Regions from separate parts of the Streptomyces sp. NPDC021019 genome, predicted to be linked through region 1. Evidence: riboswitches for the same ligand, from Rfam matches in the RefSeq annotation. Region 1 holds a riboswitch; each other region holds the start of a gene.
The links. A riboswitch is a leader RNA that binds a small molecule or an ion and turns the genes downstream of it on or off. The one in region 1 is predicted to bind cyclic di-AMP.

Region 1 (4,231 bases):
GAGGGCGGTGATGATCTCCTCGACCGGGACGGTCTCGTCGTCGAAGTGCGTGTAGTAGAGGTCGATGTGGTCGGTGCCGAGGCGGCGCAGCGATGCCTCGGCCGCGCCCTTGAGGGTGCCCGCGGCCAGGCCCCGGTGGTCGGGGTGGGCGCCGGCCTTGGTGGCGACGACGATGTCGGACCGGTCGGAGCGGGAGGCGAGCCACTTGCCGATGACGGTCTCCGACTCACCGCCCTCGTTGCCCTCGACCCAGGCGGAGTACGCGTCGGCGGTGTCGATGAAGTTGCCGCCGGCCGCGACGTACGCGTCCAGGACGGCGAAGGACTGGTCCTCGTCCGCCGTCCAGCCGAAGACGTTGCCGCCGAGGGCGAGGGGGAAGACCTGGAGGTCGGAGCTGCCGAGGGTGCGCGGAGAAGTCATGTGGAGGTTCAACGGGCCGGGGCGGCGACGGTATTCCGCCGCCCGCCGGACCGTACCGTCCCCGGACAGACCGGCAGCCCTGACGTCGGGGGGTGTGCGTCAGGGCTGCCGGGGTTGCGGGGCGGCGACGAAGGACGTCAGCCGCGGGGCCGGGAGGTCAGACGTTCAGGCCCTTGCTGTTGAGCCAGGCCATCGGGTCCATCGCGGAACCGCCCGCGGTGCGGACCTCCAGGTGGAGGTGGACGCCGGTGACGTTGCCGCTGTCGCCCATGCGGCCGATGGTCTGGCCGGTGGTGACCTTCTGACCGACGGAGACCTCGATCGAGGACTGGTGGGCGTACCAGATCTCCGTGCCGTCCTCGAGTTCGAGGACCGTGCGGTAGCCGTACGAACCGGAGTAGCCGGCCGACGTGATCGTGCCGCTGTGCACGGCCTTGAGCGGCGCACCGGCCGACCCGGCGAAGTCGAGACCTGTGTGCTGGCCCGAGGACCAGAGCGCGCCGGACTGACCGTAGGTCGAGGTGATCGTGTACGAGAAGGTGGGGAGGGAGAAGCTGGCGGCGAGCTTGGCCAGCCGCTCGGCCTCCTTCTTCTTCTCCGCCGCTTCCTTGGCCGCCTTCTTCTTCGCGGCGGCCGCGGCCTCGGCCTCGTCCTGCTGCTTCTTGGCCTCGGCGGCGGCGCTCTCGGCCGCTGCCTTCTCGGCGGCGGCCCTGGCCTCGGCGTCGGCGCTGGCCTGCTGCTGCTCGGCCTGCTGGAGGATGCGGGCGCGCAGCGCCTCGCCCGCGTCGGTGCCCTGCTCGGCCTCGGCGGTGGTGAGGCCGGCGGTGGTGAGCGGCGCGGACGCGGCGACCGGGGCGGGCTCCGCCTCGTCGGACATCAAAGACCCGACGCCGGGAAGGGACTTGGCGTCGGGGAGGTTGTCCACGATGGAATCGGGAAGAGAGATGGAGACCGGCGCCTTGTCCTGCGCGGTGGCCATACCGCCCGCACCGACGGCCGCTATGACACCGACTCCGAGGACGGTGGAGCTACGGGCCAGACCACGCTGCTTGGCCACGCGGTGCTTGCCGCGCACGGGACGGATGGACTCCGCGGTGGGGTTCCACTCCTCCCAGGTGCGCTCCTCGCCACCGAAGATGTCGGCACGGAAGGGTGACGGGGCCTCAGGGGCAGGCTTGTTGGACGCCACGTGGGCGCACTCCTTTCCTTCCTTCTCGCCTACCGGGTTAGCTGACGGGTTCGGAGCAGGAAGGTCTCCTACGGGCCCCTCCGTCTCTCACGAGACGCAGGCGTCCGATTCACCCCATGTAGGTGGTTCCCCGGTTCCCTTGCGGGATTCGGCGCTCGCGCGCGGCGCCGTCTCTGACGACGGCTGTGACGACCGCGCTGCGTTATCGAACGTTAATAGACGGACAGGCCCTATTCCAAGCTGTTCCTGTTGATCATTAACGAGCACGGCAGGGATGTACGGGTGGCAACCGGGCGCAATCGGGCGACTTGACCGCGACTCAGCCACATCACTTTTTCTGACGGTGTGTCAAATGTTATGCGGAGCGGCGCCCTTCGACTACGCACCGTGTCATCGCCCGGCGTCATCGCCCCGGCCCACGATCTTCACCGTCGTCCGGGGCACGGGCTGCCCCTCCGCCGGCCGCCCGACCGCGATGAGCGCCATGTCGTCCGTGGTCCGCCCACCGGTGTGCAGTCGTACGTCGTCCGTCAGCGCCGACAGCAGCTCCTCCGGACCGGGGAAGATCCGGCCGCGCAGCCGGGCCGCCGGATCGTAGAAGACCCCGTTCGGGTCCCGGGCCTCGGACAGGCCGTCCGTGAAGGCGAGGAGCGTCGCCCCGGCGGGCATCGCCCACTCGTCGGAGCGGTCCGGCCACACCCCCAGGTCCATCCCCAGCGGCATGGCGGGCACCGAGGGCGCCAGCACCTCCAGGGCGCCGTCGGCATGCAGCAGGATCGGCTCGGGGTGACCGCGGTTGACGAGGCGCAACGAAGCCGAACCGGGCGGGATCTCGGCCAGCACGGCGGTGACGAACCCCTCCATGGCGTCCAGCCCGTACCGCCGCGTCCCCTCCCGGGCCAGCGCCCGCTCCAGCCGCTGCGCGACACCCTCCAGCGAACGCTCCTGCTCGGCCGCCTCCCGGAACGCCCCGATGATCACCGCCACCGCCTCGACGGCGTCCAGCCCCTTGCCGCGTACGTCGCCGACGACCACACGCACGCCGTACGGGGTGTCCGCGACGGCGAACAGGTCGCCGCCCACGAACTCGTCCGCCTGGGCCGCCTCGTACCGCGCGGCCACCTGGAGTCCGCCGATCCGCTCGGCCGGGGTCGGCAGCACGGCCCGCATGGCGGTCTCCGCGATGACCCGGGCCGAGGCCAGCTGCTCGTTGCCGCGCCGCACGACGCCGTTGATGACGAGGGCCAGCACCGAGGCCGTGAGCACGGTGATCAGCTCGATGATCGGGACCACCTGGGTGGTCGTCCCGTCGGAGAGCCGCATCGCGATGACGGAGAGGACCGCGGCGATCCCCGTACGGACGGTCCGGGTCTTCGAGAAGAACGGCGCGGCGATCAGCGGGGCCGCGACGAACAGGGGGACCGCGGTGAAGTTGGGCGGAGTCAGCGAGTCGAGCACCAGCCCGCCGAGGATCAGCAGGGCCGGAAGCAGCCGGACGAACCGCCCGGTGCGCCGCCCGTCGGACGTCAGCTGGCCCTCCCGGGACCCGAACACCACCCGGCCCACGGCGTCGAAACTCCCCGCCGTGGCACTGCGCCGTTCGTCGGCCATCCCCACCTGTGCACTCCTGCCCGGTCCACCCACGGCTGCGGACGGTACCGCGCCCCGCCCGGGCTTCCCGCAGCCGCGCCGAGCGGCTGCTCCGCATCGGCCGAATAGAGGGAAGGCGGGCGGAGGTCCGGCCTTCCGTGGTCAGTCGGAAAGCCGGTGTTCCGCGTACACCGTCAGTGCGTCCCGTACGAAGGCGGCGGTGCCGTCCCCGTAGCGATCGTAGTTCTTTCCGAAGCGGGGATCGGCGACATACATCTCGCCGAGCCCGATCACGTACGAACGACTGGGCGCCTTGGCCGAGGACAGCCAGGCGCAGTGCCGCCGCGCGAGGTCCTGCGCCTCGGCCCCGTCGGCGGCGAGCCCCGCCTCCCTGGCCCGCCCCCAGGCGCGCGCGATGGCCTCGTGCTCGTCCTGGAACGCCTTCTTCCGCTCGTCCCCGAGCGAACGCCACCAGCGGTCGCCCTCCTCGTACGCGTCCCGGCCCCAGCGCTCGGTGACCTCCTGTTCGTGGGCGGTGTGGTCGAAGCCGTCGAACACTTCATCGGCCATGAGTTCCATCCCCTCCTGCGTCTTGTGGAGAGTGGTCCGCACCGAGGCGATCTGCCGCCCGATGCGCGCCTGCTCCTGTTCGAGCAGCCGCAGATGCGCCCGCAGCGCCACCGCCGTGTCCCGCTGCCCCGCGAGCACGTCCTTGATGGCGGGCAGCGAAAGACCAAGCTCCCGCAGCAGCAGGATGCGCTGCAGCCGCACGAGGGCGTCCTGGTCGTAGTAGCGGTAGCCGTTGCTCCCGATCCGGCTCGGCGTGAGGAGACCGAGGTCTCCGTAGTGCCGGAGCGTGCGGCTCGTGGTGCCGGCCCGGCGGGCGATTTCCTGAATGGACCACTCCATGCCGGAAACGCTAGATCTTTACGCTGCGTCAAGGTCAAGCCGCACCAGCACGGCGCCAGGAAACGACTCGGGCCCGGCACGCTGTGCGTGCCGGGCCCGGGCCTTCAGTAGCGGGGACAGGAT
Region 2 (4,231 bases), on a different contig from region 1:
ACCGGCCAGCTCGATGTCGTATCCGTCGAGCCGGTGGTCGGCGGAGTGGCGGAAGTCGAAGATCGTGTGCAGCCCGAGCCCGCCGAGGAAGACCGCGTCCTCGGCCGTGGCGTGCGCCAGGTGGCCGCTCCGGTAGAGCCGCCCGAAGGCGGTGCGCCGGCCGTCCGCGGTGGGGAGCCCGCCCACGTCGCGGAAGTTGCGGACTCCGGTCAGCGCGGTCTCTGTCGGCGGGACCTGCGGCACCTGTTGCGTCACGGTGGCTCCTGGGATCTCTGGCGTCGGCGCGGCTCGCCGGCGAGGGCGCTCCCGTGACGATACGACATCGATTCGACGGAAAATCATCACGGTCGCACCCCGGTGCGGAGTACCGGGGCCGCCGACCTGACCCGGCGTCAGCGGCGAAGCCGAGCGCATGTCCGTATTGGTGCATTTCGCAGAACATGCCCCGCTAATGGGGGAGATGGGATTTCGGAGGTGAGCGGGATCATATTCGTGACGGACCGTGGTGAGCTCGCCCCGGAGTATTCCCGTTGCCCGTACGGAAATCCAAGATCCGTCATCCACGGAGTGTGACGGGAAGTCCGGGGAGAAATTGAATCGATGATTCCGGTGAGCAACCGATGGCTTGTTCTGCTCGTCCTCGCTCGTTTACGGTCGCCGCAATCCGGACGGACCGCCTAATCCTGCCGCCGCCCGGAATTCGCACCCACCCACTCACGCGTGGCAGGAGCGGGGGAACCAGGTAAGCCGCCGGTCCGGAGCGATCCGGACCGGCTCGGGGTGAAGTCGCCGCAATGCGACCGGGCATCTCCAGCCCGAACCCGACAGCTCACCTCGCAGGCGCCGGAGAGGAACTTCCCATGCCCGCAAAGGGTAAGCACCGTCGTCCGAAGTCCGGCCCGATCTCCCGCGGCGTCCTCGTCGCCGGGACCGGCGGCGCCGCACTCGCCCTCCCGCTCATCGGCGCCACCGTCGCGAACGCGGCGGACCGGGCCGCTCCGGCGGCGAAGCCCGCCGCCGCCTCGGTCGCCGCCGCGCACACCGCCCCGGCCACCGCCCCCGCCGCGTCGAAGGCCGCCACGAAGACGTACGCCGTCGTCTCCGGCGACTACCTGGCGAAGATCGCGGCCGAGCACCGGCTCAAGGGCGGGTGGGAGAAGCTGTACCAGGACAACCGCTCCACCGTCGGCGAGAACCCCAGCCTGATCCACCCGGGCATGAAGCTGACCCTCGGCGCCAAGGGCTCCGCCCCGGCCGAGAAGTCCGCGGCTCCCGAGGCCGCCCCGAAGAAGGCCGCACCGGCGCCGAAGGCCGCGCCGAAGGAGGCCCCGAAGGCGGACAGCGTCTCCGCCGACGACTCCGAGGGCTCCGGCAGCCCGTCGCGGACCGGCTCCTCCGAGGCCACCGGCTCCGGCTGGTCCGCCCCGCTGGCCAGCGCCAACGTCACCACCCAGTACCGGGCTTCCGGCGCCAGCTGGTCCAGCGGCTACCACACCGGCTCGGACTTCCAGGCCTCCTCCGGCACCCCCGTACTCGCCATCGGCCCGGGCACCGTGGTCTCGGCCGGCAACAGCGGCTCCTACGGCAACGAGGTCGTCATCCAGCACGAGGACGGCATGTACTCCCAGTACGCCCACCAGTCCTCGCTCAACGTCTCCGTCGGTCAGACCGTCACCGGCGGACAGCAGATCGGCCTCTCCGGCTCCACCGGCAACTCCACCGGCCCGCACCTGCACTTCGAGGTCCGCACCGGCCCGAGCTACGGCTCGGACATCGACCCGATCGCGTACCTGCGTCAGCACGGCGTCTCCGTCTGACGTATCCGTCCGACCGGACGCGGCGAGAAGTGGTCGAGGGGCGGTGCGCGGCGGCGCACCGCCCCTCCGCTTATTCCGGCTTTACCAAAAACTGACCGGGTGGTCTATCTCACCACCCGTCAACCCCGTATTACGGTCGCGTAGGTCACATCGCACGATGCAGGATATGTGCTTGTGGCAGACGATTCGAGAAACAATCAGCAGCACACCATCGGGTCGTACGCGGCGATTGGCGACAGTTTCACCGAGGGCGTCGGCGACCCCGGCCCCGACGGGACCTATCTCGGCTGGGCGGACCGCTTCGCGGTGCTCCTCGCCGACCGGCTCCCGGCCCCCGACGGGGCGACCGGCCCCGAGGGCTCCCCGCACGGGAACTTCCGCTACGCCAATCTCGCCGTACGAGGACGTCTCCTCGACCAGATCGTCGAGGAGCAGATCCCGCGCGCCAAGGAACTGGCCCCCGACCTGGTCAGCTTCTGCGCGGGCGGCAACGACATCATCCGGCCCGGCACCGACCCCGACGACCTCGCCGAGCGCTTCGAGCGCGCGGTCGCCGACCTGAGCAACGCCGTCGGCACGGTCATGGTCACCACCGGCTTCGACACCCGGGGCGTTCCGGTGCTGCGCCACATGCGCGGAAAGATCGCCACGTACAACGTCCACCTGCGGGCCATCGCCGACCGCTACCACTGCCCCGTGCTCGACCTGTGGTCGCTGCGTTCCGTGCAGGACCGGCGCGCGTGGGACAACGACCGGCTGCACCTGTCGCCCGAGGGCCACACCCGCGTGGCGCTGCGCGCCGCCCAGGTCCTCGGCCACGACGTGCCCGCCGACCCCGACCAGCCCTGGCCGCCGCAGGCCCAGCGCAGCCCCTTCGACGCACGGCGCGACAACATCCAGTGGGCCCGCGAATACCTCGTGCCCTGGATCGGCCGACGGCTGCGCGGAGAGTCCTCGGGCGACCACGTCGAGGCGAAGCGGCCCGACCTCCTGCCGCTGTAGCCGTCCAGCCGGTCAGGGCTCCAGCAGGGGGAGCGCTCGCCGGGACGGGCCCGGCACCACGAGCCCGTCCGGCGGCGTGCCCCCGCCCGGGGGGTGCCCTGCCGGGATCCGCTCCAGGACACCGCCCGCGAACACGTCGTACAGCGGCAGCGACTCCAGATGCACATAGCCGATGTGGCAGTCGCACACGGCGAGCGGACAGGACCGCGGGCCGAGCGCCCGGCGGTAGCTGCCGTCGTAGAGATTCCCCAGCTCCGCCTTGACGAAGTGACAGCGGCGCACCGTGCCGTCGCCGTCCACCGAGATCACCGACTCGCCCGTCCGGCAGGGCAGCCCCGCCGAACGGTGCGGATCACGGCTGTAGGGGAACAGCGGATCCAGCTCCGTCCACCGCGCCGCCTCCTCGTCGGTGTAGGTGTGCCCCTCGGCGGCGTTCACCCAGAGGTAGACCTCCTCCGGCAGCGCCGCCCGCAGCCGCCGGGCCTCCTCCAGATGGGCGTCGAAGCCCACCACCCCCACGCTGTAGCGGATCCCCTTCGCGGACAGCTCCCGGCACTTGCCCAGGAACCGTTCGTACGGTGTCTGCCCCGGGTGGTACGTGCACCAGAGCGCGACCCGCTCCGGATCGGCGTCGGCCAGCCAGTCGGTACGGCCGCTCAGGTTCGTCTGGATCGCCACCCGCCCGATGTGCGGCAGCCGGGAGAGATCGGTCAGCGCCCGCCGGTACCAGGAGCGCACCAGGCCCTCGCCCCACGGAGTGAACAGCACGGACAGCCGGTCACCGGTCCGCTCCGCGGCCCAGCCGGTGAACCGCTCCAGTGCCTCCCGGTCCGCCGTGAGCTGCGCGCGGCTGTCCCGCCGCTTGGCGAACGGGCAGTACGGACAGTCGTAGTCGCAGGAGGCGAGCGGGCCCCGGTAGAGAATCGTCAGGTCCACGTCCCCGTCACTTCCGCTCGTACGCGGCCATCGCGGCCCGCACCCCGGGGGAGAACAGCGCGGGACCGAGCGCGTCGGAGTGGGCGAGGCCCGACGGGGACAGCCGCAGCAGACCGTCCGGCGCCGACGCGTCCAGCCAGCCACGGGCCGCGAACCCCGCCAGCTCGGCCGGGAAATCCGTGCCCGGATCCGTGCCGAACCGTGCCCGGTAGTCCGCCACCGGCAGCCCCGCCGCCTGGAGCAGCGACTGCAGCAGATGCCTTCGTCGCGCCTCGTCCGCGTCGACGTACCGGCCGACCTCGGCCCGGGAGAAGTCCTCGACGGCGGTGAACCGGTCGATGATCGAGCGGATCTCCCGCATGTCCACCGCGTAGTCGAAGGAGTAGTGCAGGGCCGCCGTGTACGAACGGGCACCGCAGCCGAGGCCGATCATGCCGTCGGTCTGGCAGGCGTAGTCCTCGGGACCCTCCTGCTCC
Region 3 (4,231 bases), on a different contig from region 1:
AGGGCCTCGCGGACCGGGACGCGGGAGACCCCGTAACGGCGGGCCAGCAACTCCTCGGTGAGGCGGCTGCCGCGTTCGTGGACACCGGAGACGATGTCGTCACGGATTGCCGTGCATACCGAATGCGCGGGAATGCGCATGTCCGAACCTCCGCCTTGATCCCCGCGAAACGCGGCCGCCCGACGTCTTTTCCGTGACTCTATTGCAATCTGCCGGAATTTCCGATGGCAGGCCGGAATCCATGGATATCCACGGGTCGGAATCGCCGAAGGCCCCGGTGGGCGCCGGGGCCTTCGGACGGGGTCGCGCGGGGCGGGTCAGACGTTCAGTCCGTGGGAGCGCAGGTAGCCGACGGGGTCCATGTCGGAGCCGTAGTCGGGGCTGGTCCGGGCCTCGAAGTGCAGGTGCGGGCCGGTGGAGTTGCCGGTGGAGCCGGAGAGGCCGATCTGCTGGCCGGAGGAGACGCTCTGGCCGACGGAGACGCCGATCGAGGAGAGGTGGCCGTACTGGGTGTACGTGCCGTCCGTCATCCGGAGCACGATGTTGTTGCCGTACGCGCCGCCCCAGCCGGCCTCGACGACCGTCCCGGCGCCGACGGCGACGACGGAGCTGCCGGAGGCGGCCATGAAGTCCACGCCGGAGTGGCTGCCGGAGGACCAGAGCGAACCGCCGGACTTGTAGCCGGTGGTGACGTGAGAGCCGGCGACCGGCAGGTGGAAGGCGTTCAGGCGGGCGCGCTCGGCGGCGCGGGCGGCGCGGGCCTTCTCCTCACGGATCTCCTCGGCGCGGGCCTCGGCCTTGCGCTCGGCCTCCGCCTTCGCCTTGGCCTTGGCGGCCTTCTCGCGGGCCTCCGCGGCGGCCTTGGCCTTCGCCTTCGCGATCGCGTCGGCCTGCTGCTTCTGGGCGTGGGCCTGCGCGTCTATCTGCTCGGCGAGAGTGGCGTCGAGGGCGACGGCCTGGGTGAGGCCGGTGTCGGCGACCTGGGCGGCCTCGGTGTCCGCGGCGAGGGCCGGGGAGGCCAGCGAGCCGAGGACTCCGGTGGTGGCCAGAGCCGCGATGCCGGCGGCCTGGGCGCTCCGGCGCGTGAGGCGGCTCGGGGCACGGTGCTTCCCGGTGGCACGGGTGAACGCCATGGAGGGGCTGATCCTTTCCTTCCTTCTCGCCTACCGGGTTAGCTGACGGGTTCGGAGCAGGAAGGTCTCCTACGGATCCCCGCGCCGGTCTCGCGGCACGGACCTCCGATTCACCCCAGGGACTGCGTGGGTCCCCGGCTCCCCAGGCTCGCGCCTGACGGGGACTCGGCGATGGCTGCCCGGCGCCGCGGCTGCGGCATACGGGTGGCGGACAGCCGAGCCGACGCTAGGCCGGGCGGCTTCCCATCGCCAAACGGACCAGGGGATTTGTCGTACATCCCACAGGGCAGACAGGCATCCTCTCTCCCAAAGGTGATGGATTGGGTTAATCGACCAAAAAGGGAAGGACCCCGACGAATATGCGTTCGTCGGGGTCCTGTTCGCGGCGGTGGGCCACACCTGAGTCAGCCGGTGACGACGGACACCTCTCCGATGCCGAGGGCCTTCACGGGCTCCTCGATCCGGGCGGCGTCCCCCACGAGCACCGTGACCAGCCGGTCGACCGGGAAGGCGCTGACCACGGCGGCGGTCGCCTCCACGGTGCCCGTCTCGGCGAGCCGGGCGTAGAGGTGGGCCTGGTAGTCGTCGGGGAGGTGCTGCTCGACCTGGTCGGCCAGCGTGCTCGCGACGGAGGCGGCGGTCTCGAACTTCAGCGGGGCGACGCCCACCAGGTTCTGCACGGCCGTCTCACGCTCGGCGTCGGTCAGCCCCTCGGCGGCCAGCGTCCGCAGGACCTTCCAGAGGTCGTCCAGCGCCGGTCCGGTGGACTCCGTGTCCACCGAGCCGCTGATCGCGAGCATGGCCGCGCCGCCCGCGTCCGGGCCGCTGGAGCGCAGCACCTGGGCGAAGGCCCGCACCCCGTAGGTGTAGCCCTTCTCCTCGCGCAGCACCCGGTCCAGCCGGGAGGTGAGGGTGCCGCCCAGGCAGTAGGTGCCGAGCACCTGGGCGGGCCACACACGCTCGTGCCGGTCGGCGCCGATGCGACCGATCAGCAGCTGGGTCTGGACCGCGCCCGGCCGGTCCACGATCACGACGCGGCCGGTGTCGTTCGCGGTGATGGGCGGCACCGGGCGGGCCTGACCGGCGTTGCCCGACCAGTCGCCGAGGGTCTCCGCCAGCAGCGCGTCCAGGTCGATACCGGTCAGGTCGCCGACGATCACGGCCGTCGCGGTGGACGGACGGACATGGGCGTCGAAGAAGGCGCGCACGGCCCTCTCGTCGATCCGCCGGACGGTCTCCTCGGTGCCCAGGCGCGGGCGGGACATCCGGGCGGTGGCCGGGAACAGCTCCTTGGAGAGCTGCTTGGCGGCGCGCCGGGACGGGTTGGCGTGCTCGTGCGGGATCTCGTCGAGACGGTTGCCGACGAGGCGCTCGATCTCGCTCCCGTCGAACGCCGGGGCCCGCAGCGCCTCGGCGACCAGCCCGAGGGCCTTGGCCAGCCGGGAGACCGGGACCTCCAGGGAGACCCGGACGCCGGGGTGGTCGGCGTGCGCGTCGAGCGTGGCGCCGCAGCGCTCCAGCTCGGCGGCGAACTCCTCGGCGCTGTGCTTGTCGGTGCCCTCCGAGAGCGCCCGCGACATGATCGTGGCCACACCGTCCAGGCCCTCGGGCTCGGCCTCCAGCGGCGCGTCCAGGAAGATCTCCACCGCGACGACCTGCTGGCCGGGGCGGTGGCAGCGCAGCACGGTCAGCCCGTTGGGCAGGGCGCCGCGCTCGGGCGCCGGGAAGGCCCAGGGGCGGGCCGTGCCGGGCGTGGGCTGCGGGTGGTACTCCATGGCTACTCCAGTCACGGCGGCGTCGCTCACTTGTCCGCCCCCTCGTGCGCGTCGGCGCCATCGGTACCTGTCGCGCCCTCGTCGGACCCGTCGGCCTCGTCGGCCGGCTCGATGGGCTCGTACACCAGCACCGCCCGGTTGTCGGGGCGCAGGGCCGCCTCGGCGGCCGCGCGCACCTCCTCCGCGGTGACGTCCAGGACGCGGCCCACGGCGCTCAGGGCGAGCTGCGGGTCACCGAACAGGACCGCGTAGCGACACAGTTCGTCGGCGCGGCCGGCGACCGTGCCGAGCCGGTCGAGCCACTCGCGCTCCAACTGCGCCTGGGCCCGCTCCATTTCCTCGGGGGTGGGCCCCTCGGCGGCGAACCGGGCCAGCTCCTCGTCGACCGCGGCCTCGATCGTCTCGACCTCGACGCCGCCGGACGTCTTCACGTCCAGCCAGCCGAGCGAGGGCGCTCCGGCGAGCCGCAGCAGCCCGAAACCGGCCGCCACCGCCGTACGGTCGCGGCGGACCAGGCGGTTGTGCAGCCGGGAGGACTCGCCCCCGCCCAGCACGGTGAGCGCCAGGTCGGCGGCGTCACAGGCGCGGGTGCCGTCGTGGGGAAGGCGGTAGGCGGCCATCAGAGCGCGCGCCGGGACCTCCTCGTGGACCACTTCGCGCAACTGCTCGCCGATGACCCCGGGCAGCGTCCCGTCGCGCGGCGGCTGCTTGCCGTCGTGGGAGGGGATGGAGCCGAAGTACTTCTCGATCCAGGCGAGCGTCTGCTCGGGGTCGATGTCGCCGACCACCGAGATCACCGCGTTGTTGGGCGCGTAGTACGTACGGAAGAACGCGCGGGCGTCCTCCAGCGTGGCCGCGTCCAGGTCGGCCATGGAGCCGATCGGGGTGTGGTGGTACGGGTGGCCCTCGGGGTAGGAGAGGGCGGTCAGCTTCTCGAACGCGGTGCCGTAGGGCACGTTGTCATAGCGCTGGCGGCGTTCGTTCTTGACGACGTCGCGCTGGTTCTCCATGGACTCCTCGTCGAGCGCGGCGAGGAGGGAGCCCATCCGGTCGGCTTCCAGCCAGAGCGCCAGCTCCACCTGGTGGGTGGGCATGGTCTCGAAGTAGTTGGTCCGCTCGAAGCTGGTCGTCCCGTTGAGCGAGCCGCCGGCCCCCTGGACGAGCTCGAAGTGACCGTTCCCCTTGACCTGGCCCGAGCCCTGGAACATCAGGTGCTCGAAGAGGTGAGCCAGACCGGTGCGTCCCTTGACCTCGTGACGCGAGCCGACGTCGTACCAGAGGCAGACCGCGGCGACCGGGGTCAGATGGTCCTCGGAGAGCACC
Region 4 (4,231 bases), on a different contig from region 1:
CTGGCCCTCGCCGCGAAGCTGGCGAGCCGCGCCCGTACGGCGGGCCTCGACGTCCCCCTCCCCACGGGCGACACCGTCGGCTACGAACTCCTGGCCCTCGCCGTACGTGCCGAGGCGAGCGGCACCGACCCGGAGGCCGCCCTGCGCGCGGCGGCCCGCGCCTACCGCGACGCGATCGTGGCGGCGGAGGGCTAGGCGGGTGAGCACGGTGACCGCGGGGGTCCGCACGAGGGGGCGGGGACGGTCGGGGACGGGCGTGGACGACGAGCGGGCTCAGAAGGCCGCGGAGACGCCCCGGGCGATCACCGGGACGCCGCCCGATAACGTCGAGGAGTGAACGACAGCCCCGCCCCCCGCGCCCCTGAGCCCTCGGCCTGCCCCCACAACGCCCCCGGCGCGACCCCGGCGGACGCCCCGGGCGCCCCCGAACTCTTCACCTGGGAGTTCGCCACCGACCCCTACCCCGCTTACGCCTGGCTCCGCGAGCACCGTCCCGTGCACCGCACCGCGCTGCCCAGCGGGGTCGAGGCCTGGCTCGTGACCCGGTACGGGGACGCCAAGGCGGCGCTCGCCGACGCGCGGCTCTCCAAGAACCCGGCCAACCACGCCGAGTCGCCGCACGCCAAGGGGAAGACGGGGATCCCGGGGGAGCGCAAGGCGGAGCTGATGACGCATCTGCTCAATATCGACCCGCCGGACCACACCCGGCTGCGCCGGCTCGTGTCCAAGGCGTTCACCCCGCGCCGGGTCGCGGAGTTCGCGCCCCGCGTGCAGGAGCTGACGGACCGGCTCATCGACGACTTCGTGGAGAAGGGGAACGCCGACCTCATCCACGACTTCGCCTTCCCGCTCCCCATCTACGCCATCTGCGACCTGCTCGGCGTCCCCGAGGAGGACCAGGACGACTTCCGCGACTGGGCGGGCATGATGATCCGGCACGGCGGCGGGCCGCGCGGCGGGGTCGCCCGGTCGGTGAAGAAGATGCGCGGCTACCTCGCCGAACTCATCCACCGTAAGAGGGAGAACCCGGGCGACGACCTGATCTCCGGGCTGATCCGGGCCAGCGACCACGGCGAGCACCTCACGGAGAACGAGGCGGCCGCCATGGCGTTCATCCTGTTGTTCGCCGGGTTCGAGACGACGGTCAACCTCATCGGCAACGGGACCTACGCGCTCCTGCGCCACCCCGAGCAGCGCGCCCGGCTGGAGGCCTCCCTGGCGGCGGGGGAGGACGCGCTGCTGGCCACCGGCATCGAGGAGCTGCTCCGGTTCGACGGGCCGGTCGAGATGGCGACCTGGCGGTACGCCACCGAGGCGCTGACCCTGGGCGGCGAGGAGATCGCCGCCGGGGACCCCGTACTCGTGGTGCTGGCGGCGGCCGACCGCGATCCGGAGCGGTTCACGGATCCGGACACCCTGGACCTTGCACGGCGTGACAATCAGCACCTCGGATACGGGCACGGCATCCACTACTGCCTGGGGGCGCCGCTGGCCCGGCTGGAGGGACAGACCGCGCTGACCACACTGCTGAGACGCCTTCCTGACCTGCGACTCGCGGGAGAACCTGGCGATTTGCGCTGGCGCGGCGGGCTCATCATGCGTGGACTGCGCACCCTTCCGGTCGAGTTCGAACCGGGCCGTCGAACCGAAAAAACTGACACAGTGTCAACTCTGTGACTTTCACGTGATCTGCGCTGCATCGACTTGTGACACACGTTCGAGTCCCGCTAGGTTCACGGTTCGACGCGTCGGTCACACCTTGCTCACGCGTCACCTGTGCGCCGAAGCAGACACGGAGTCCGGCACGGAGTCCGCTGCGCGGCGCTCGGGCCACTCGCTTGTCAGTCGCACGGAAGGCATACCCATGGGCTCCGCGAACGGCAGACACCGCCGCCCTCGTCAGGCACCCGCCATCATCGTCGCCGCGGGCGTGACGGGTTCGGCCATCGCCATCCCGCTGCTCGGCGCCGGCGGCGCGCACGCGGCCGAGGCCACCACCTGGGACCGGGTCGCCGAGTGCGAGAGCGGCGGCATGTGGAGCGCCGATCTCGGCAACGGCTACTACGGCGGGCTCCAGTTCTCGCAGGAGACCTGGTCGGCGTACGGCGGCACCGCGTTCGCGCCCCGCGCCGACCTCGCGAGCCGATCGCAGCAGATCTCCGTCGCCGAGAAGGTCCTGGACGACCAGGGCCCGAAGGCGTGGCCCAGCTGCGCGGTGATCTCCGGCCTCGCGGTGGACGGCGGCCTGCCCGGCGTCGACCCGGGCACCTCCCCGTCCGCGGATCCGTCGGTGGACCCCTCGACGGACCCCTCGGCCGACCCGGCCTCTCCCCCGACCGACGAAGCGGACTCAACCGGTGGCTCCGGTGGCTCCGGCAAGGGCGGGAAGAGCGGTGAGGCGGACGGGAGCGGCAGTGGTGGCGCGGAGAAGGGGGGCGAGGCTCCCGACTCCTCGGTGACGCCCTCCGCCCCGCCCGCCTCCGACGCCCCCGACGCCTCGGACCCCTCCACCGCCCCCGACGCCTCGGCGGACGAGGGCGGCAAGGGGGGCAAGCACCGGGGCGCCCCCGCGCCCGAGGAGGCCGACGCGGGCCGGCAGGACGGTCCCCGCGACTCCGGCCGGCACGCCTCGCGCGGCGAAGGCGACGCGCGGGACGGCGGCGCGGCGACGGCCGACGGGTACACGGTGCGGCCCGGGGACAACCTCTGGACGATCGCCGACGCCCAGGAGGTCCCCGGCGGCTGGACCGGCCTGTACGAGACGAACAGGGGCCTCCTGGGCTCCGACCCGGACCTGATCCTGCCCGGCCAGAACCTGGACCTGGGCCTGGACCGGGGTGCGGTCGAGGACGGTGACCGGGGTGCGGGCAAGAGCGCGGACCCGGCCGCGCCGGAGGGCGCCGAGACGCCCGCCGCCAACTGAGCGAATCGGGAAAACCCCCCGAAAATCGAGGCAGTTAAGAGGCCTATGTCCACTTTGTGTAAGTGAGACATGGGTCTCTTTGCTTCAACTGGCGCGCTCCGTCCGGCTGGTCCGGATGCATCGCCCCCCACCTGCGGAAACACCCCCAAGGCCATGGCGAGTTCGGGCTGATTGCCCCCTATGTCCATCTTTGAATGTCGGGGTTGCCTGTGTTTACGGTCGGAACCGCTCGCACCGCGGGCCCCGTCGACCGTCACGCCGAATCCTGCCGTCGGTCGAAGGGAACAGACGCGTAAGCGCCGTAGGCAGGAGCGGGGGACCCAGGTAAGCCGCCGGGTCCGGACGCCTCGTCGAACCGACGAGGACGTACGGGACCGGCTAGGGGTGAAGTCGCGAGCAGCACCGCGCGACCGGGCAACTCATCAGCCCGAACCCGACAGCTCACCTCGTAGGCGTCGGTGAGGAGATTCGTTCCATGCTGCTGAACAGCAAGGGCAAGCACCGCCGCCCGTCCAAGGCCACCCGTATCGCCACCCTCGCGGGTGTCACCGGTGCCGCCATCGCGGTCCCGCTGATGGGCGCGACCAACGCTTCCGCCGCCTCCGTCGAGACCTGGGACGCCGTCGCCCAGTGCGAGTCCGGCGGCAACTGGTCCATCAACACCGGCAACGGCTACTACGGCGGACTGCAGTTCTCGCAGTCCAGCTGGGCCGCCGCCGGCGGTACGCAGTACGCCTCCCGTGCCGACCTGGCCTCCAAGGACCAGCAGATCGCCACCGCCGAGAAGCTCCTCGACATGCAGGGCCCGGGCGCCTGGGCCTGCGCCGGCGCCGGCGGCCTCACCAACGACGGTGTGGACCCGGGCGTGAACACCGGCTCCGGCTCCGGCGAGAGCAAGCCCGAGCAGGCGCAGCCCGAGCGCCAGGCCGAGCAGCCCACCACGCGCTCCGAGCAGCGCGAGGCCCCCAAGGCCGAGAGCAAGAAGACCGTCACCACCCCGACCGGCGAGAAGGTCCAGAAGGGCGACGGCGAGTACAAGGTCGAGGCCGGCGACACCCTGAGCACCATCGCCGAGGCGGAGGGCGTCAAGGGCGGCTGGAGCAAGCTCTTCAAGCTCAACGACGACATCGTCAAGGACGCCGACCTGATCTTCCCGGGTCAGCAGCTCCACCTGAAGTAACAGCCGTCTCTCCTCCCCGGAGGAGAAGCGTCCGGCGGCACTTCTCCTCGCACGGCTCCCCGGCCCGGCGCGCTCGTCCCACCAGCGCGCCGGGCCGGGTTCTTCGTGGCGGCGGGGCGCCGATGGCC

Region 2: linked by a shared signal. The riboswitch ahead of ACH4RG_RS18910 (peptidoglycan DD-metalloendopeptidase family protein) and the one ahead of ACH4RG_RS35750 (M23 family metallopeptidase) in region 1 are both predicted to bind cyclic di-AMP.
Region 3: linked by a shared signal. The riboswitch ahead of ACH4RG_RS34495 (M23 family metallopeptidase) and the one ahead of ACH4RG_RS35750 (M23 family metallopeptidase) in region 1 are both predicted to bind cyclic di-AMP.
Region 4: linked by a shared signal. The riboswitch ahead of ACH4RG_RS23580 (transglycosylase family protein) and the one ahead of ACH4RG_RS35750 (M23 family metallopeptidase) in region 1 are both predicted to bind cyclic di-AMP.

Annotation. Positions count from the first base shown of each region.
Region 1 covers NZ_JBIRQR010000012.1:81,985-86,215, reverse strand. The annotation lists gene ACH4RG_RS35755 (aldo/keto reductase) at 1-420, opposite strand, end outside; gene ACH4RG_RS35750 (M23 family metallopeptidase) at 578-1,609, opposite strand; cyclic di-AMP (ydaO/yuaA leader) riboswitch at 1,621-1,773, opposite strand; gene ACH4RG_RS35745 (PP2C family protein-serine/threonine phosphatase) at 2,000-3,220, opposite strand; gene ACH4RG_RS35740 (MerR family transcriptional regulator) at 3,362-4,108, opposite strand; tRNA gene ACH4RG_RS35735 (tRNA-Met) at 4,217-4,231, opposite strand, start outside.
Region 2 covers NZ_JBIRQR010000003.1:327,069-331,299, forward strand. The annotation lists gene ACH4RG_RS18905 (tyrosine-protein phosphatase) at 1-255, opposite strand, end outside; cyclic di-AMP (ydaO/yuaA leader) riboswitch at 698-858, shown strand; gene ACH4RG_RS18910 (peptidoglycan DD-metalloendopeptidase family protein) at 861-1,817, shown strand; gene ACH4RG_RS18915 (SGNH/GDSL hydrolase family protein) at 1,992-2,819, shown strand; gene ACH4RG_RS18920 (STM4011 family radical SAM protein) at 2,832-3,755, opposite strand; gene ACH4RG_RS18925 (STM4012 family radical SAM protein) at 3,763-4,231, opposite strand, start outside.
Region 3 covers NZ_JBIRQR010000010.1:114,405-118,635, reverse strand. The annotation lists gene ACH4RG_RS34500 (GntR family transcriptional regulator) at 1-140, opposite strand, end outside; gene ACH4RG_RS34495 (M23 family metallopeptidase) at 318-1,133, opposite strand; cyclic di-AMP (ydaO/yuaA leader) riboswitch at 1,147-1,314, opposite strand; gene ACH4RG_RS34490 (M16 family metallopeptidase) at 1,538-2,908, opposite strand; gene ACH4RG_RS34485 (M16 family metallopeptidase) at 2,935-4,231, opposite strand, start outside.
Region 4 covers NZ_JBIRQR010000004.1:199,944-204,174, reverse strand. The annotation lists gene ACH4RG_RS23595 (nucleoside triphosphate pyrophosphohydrolase) at 1-195, shown strand, start outside; gene ACH4RG_RS23590 (cytochrome P450) at 334-1,677, shown strand; gene ACH4RG_RS23585 (transglycosylase family protein) at 1,865-2,923, shown strand; cyclic di-AMP (ydaO/yuaA leader) riboswitch at 3,211-3,393, shown strand; gene ACH4RG_RS23580 (transglycosylase family protein) at 3,399-4,103, shown strand.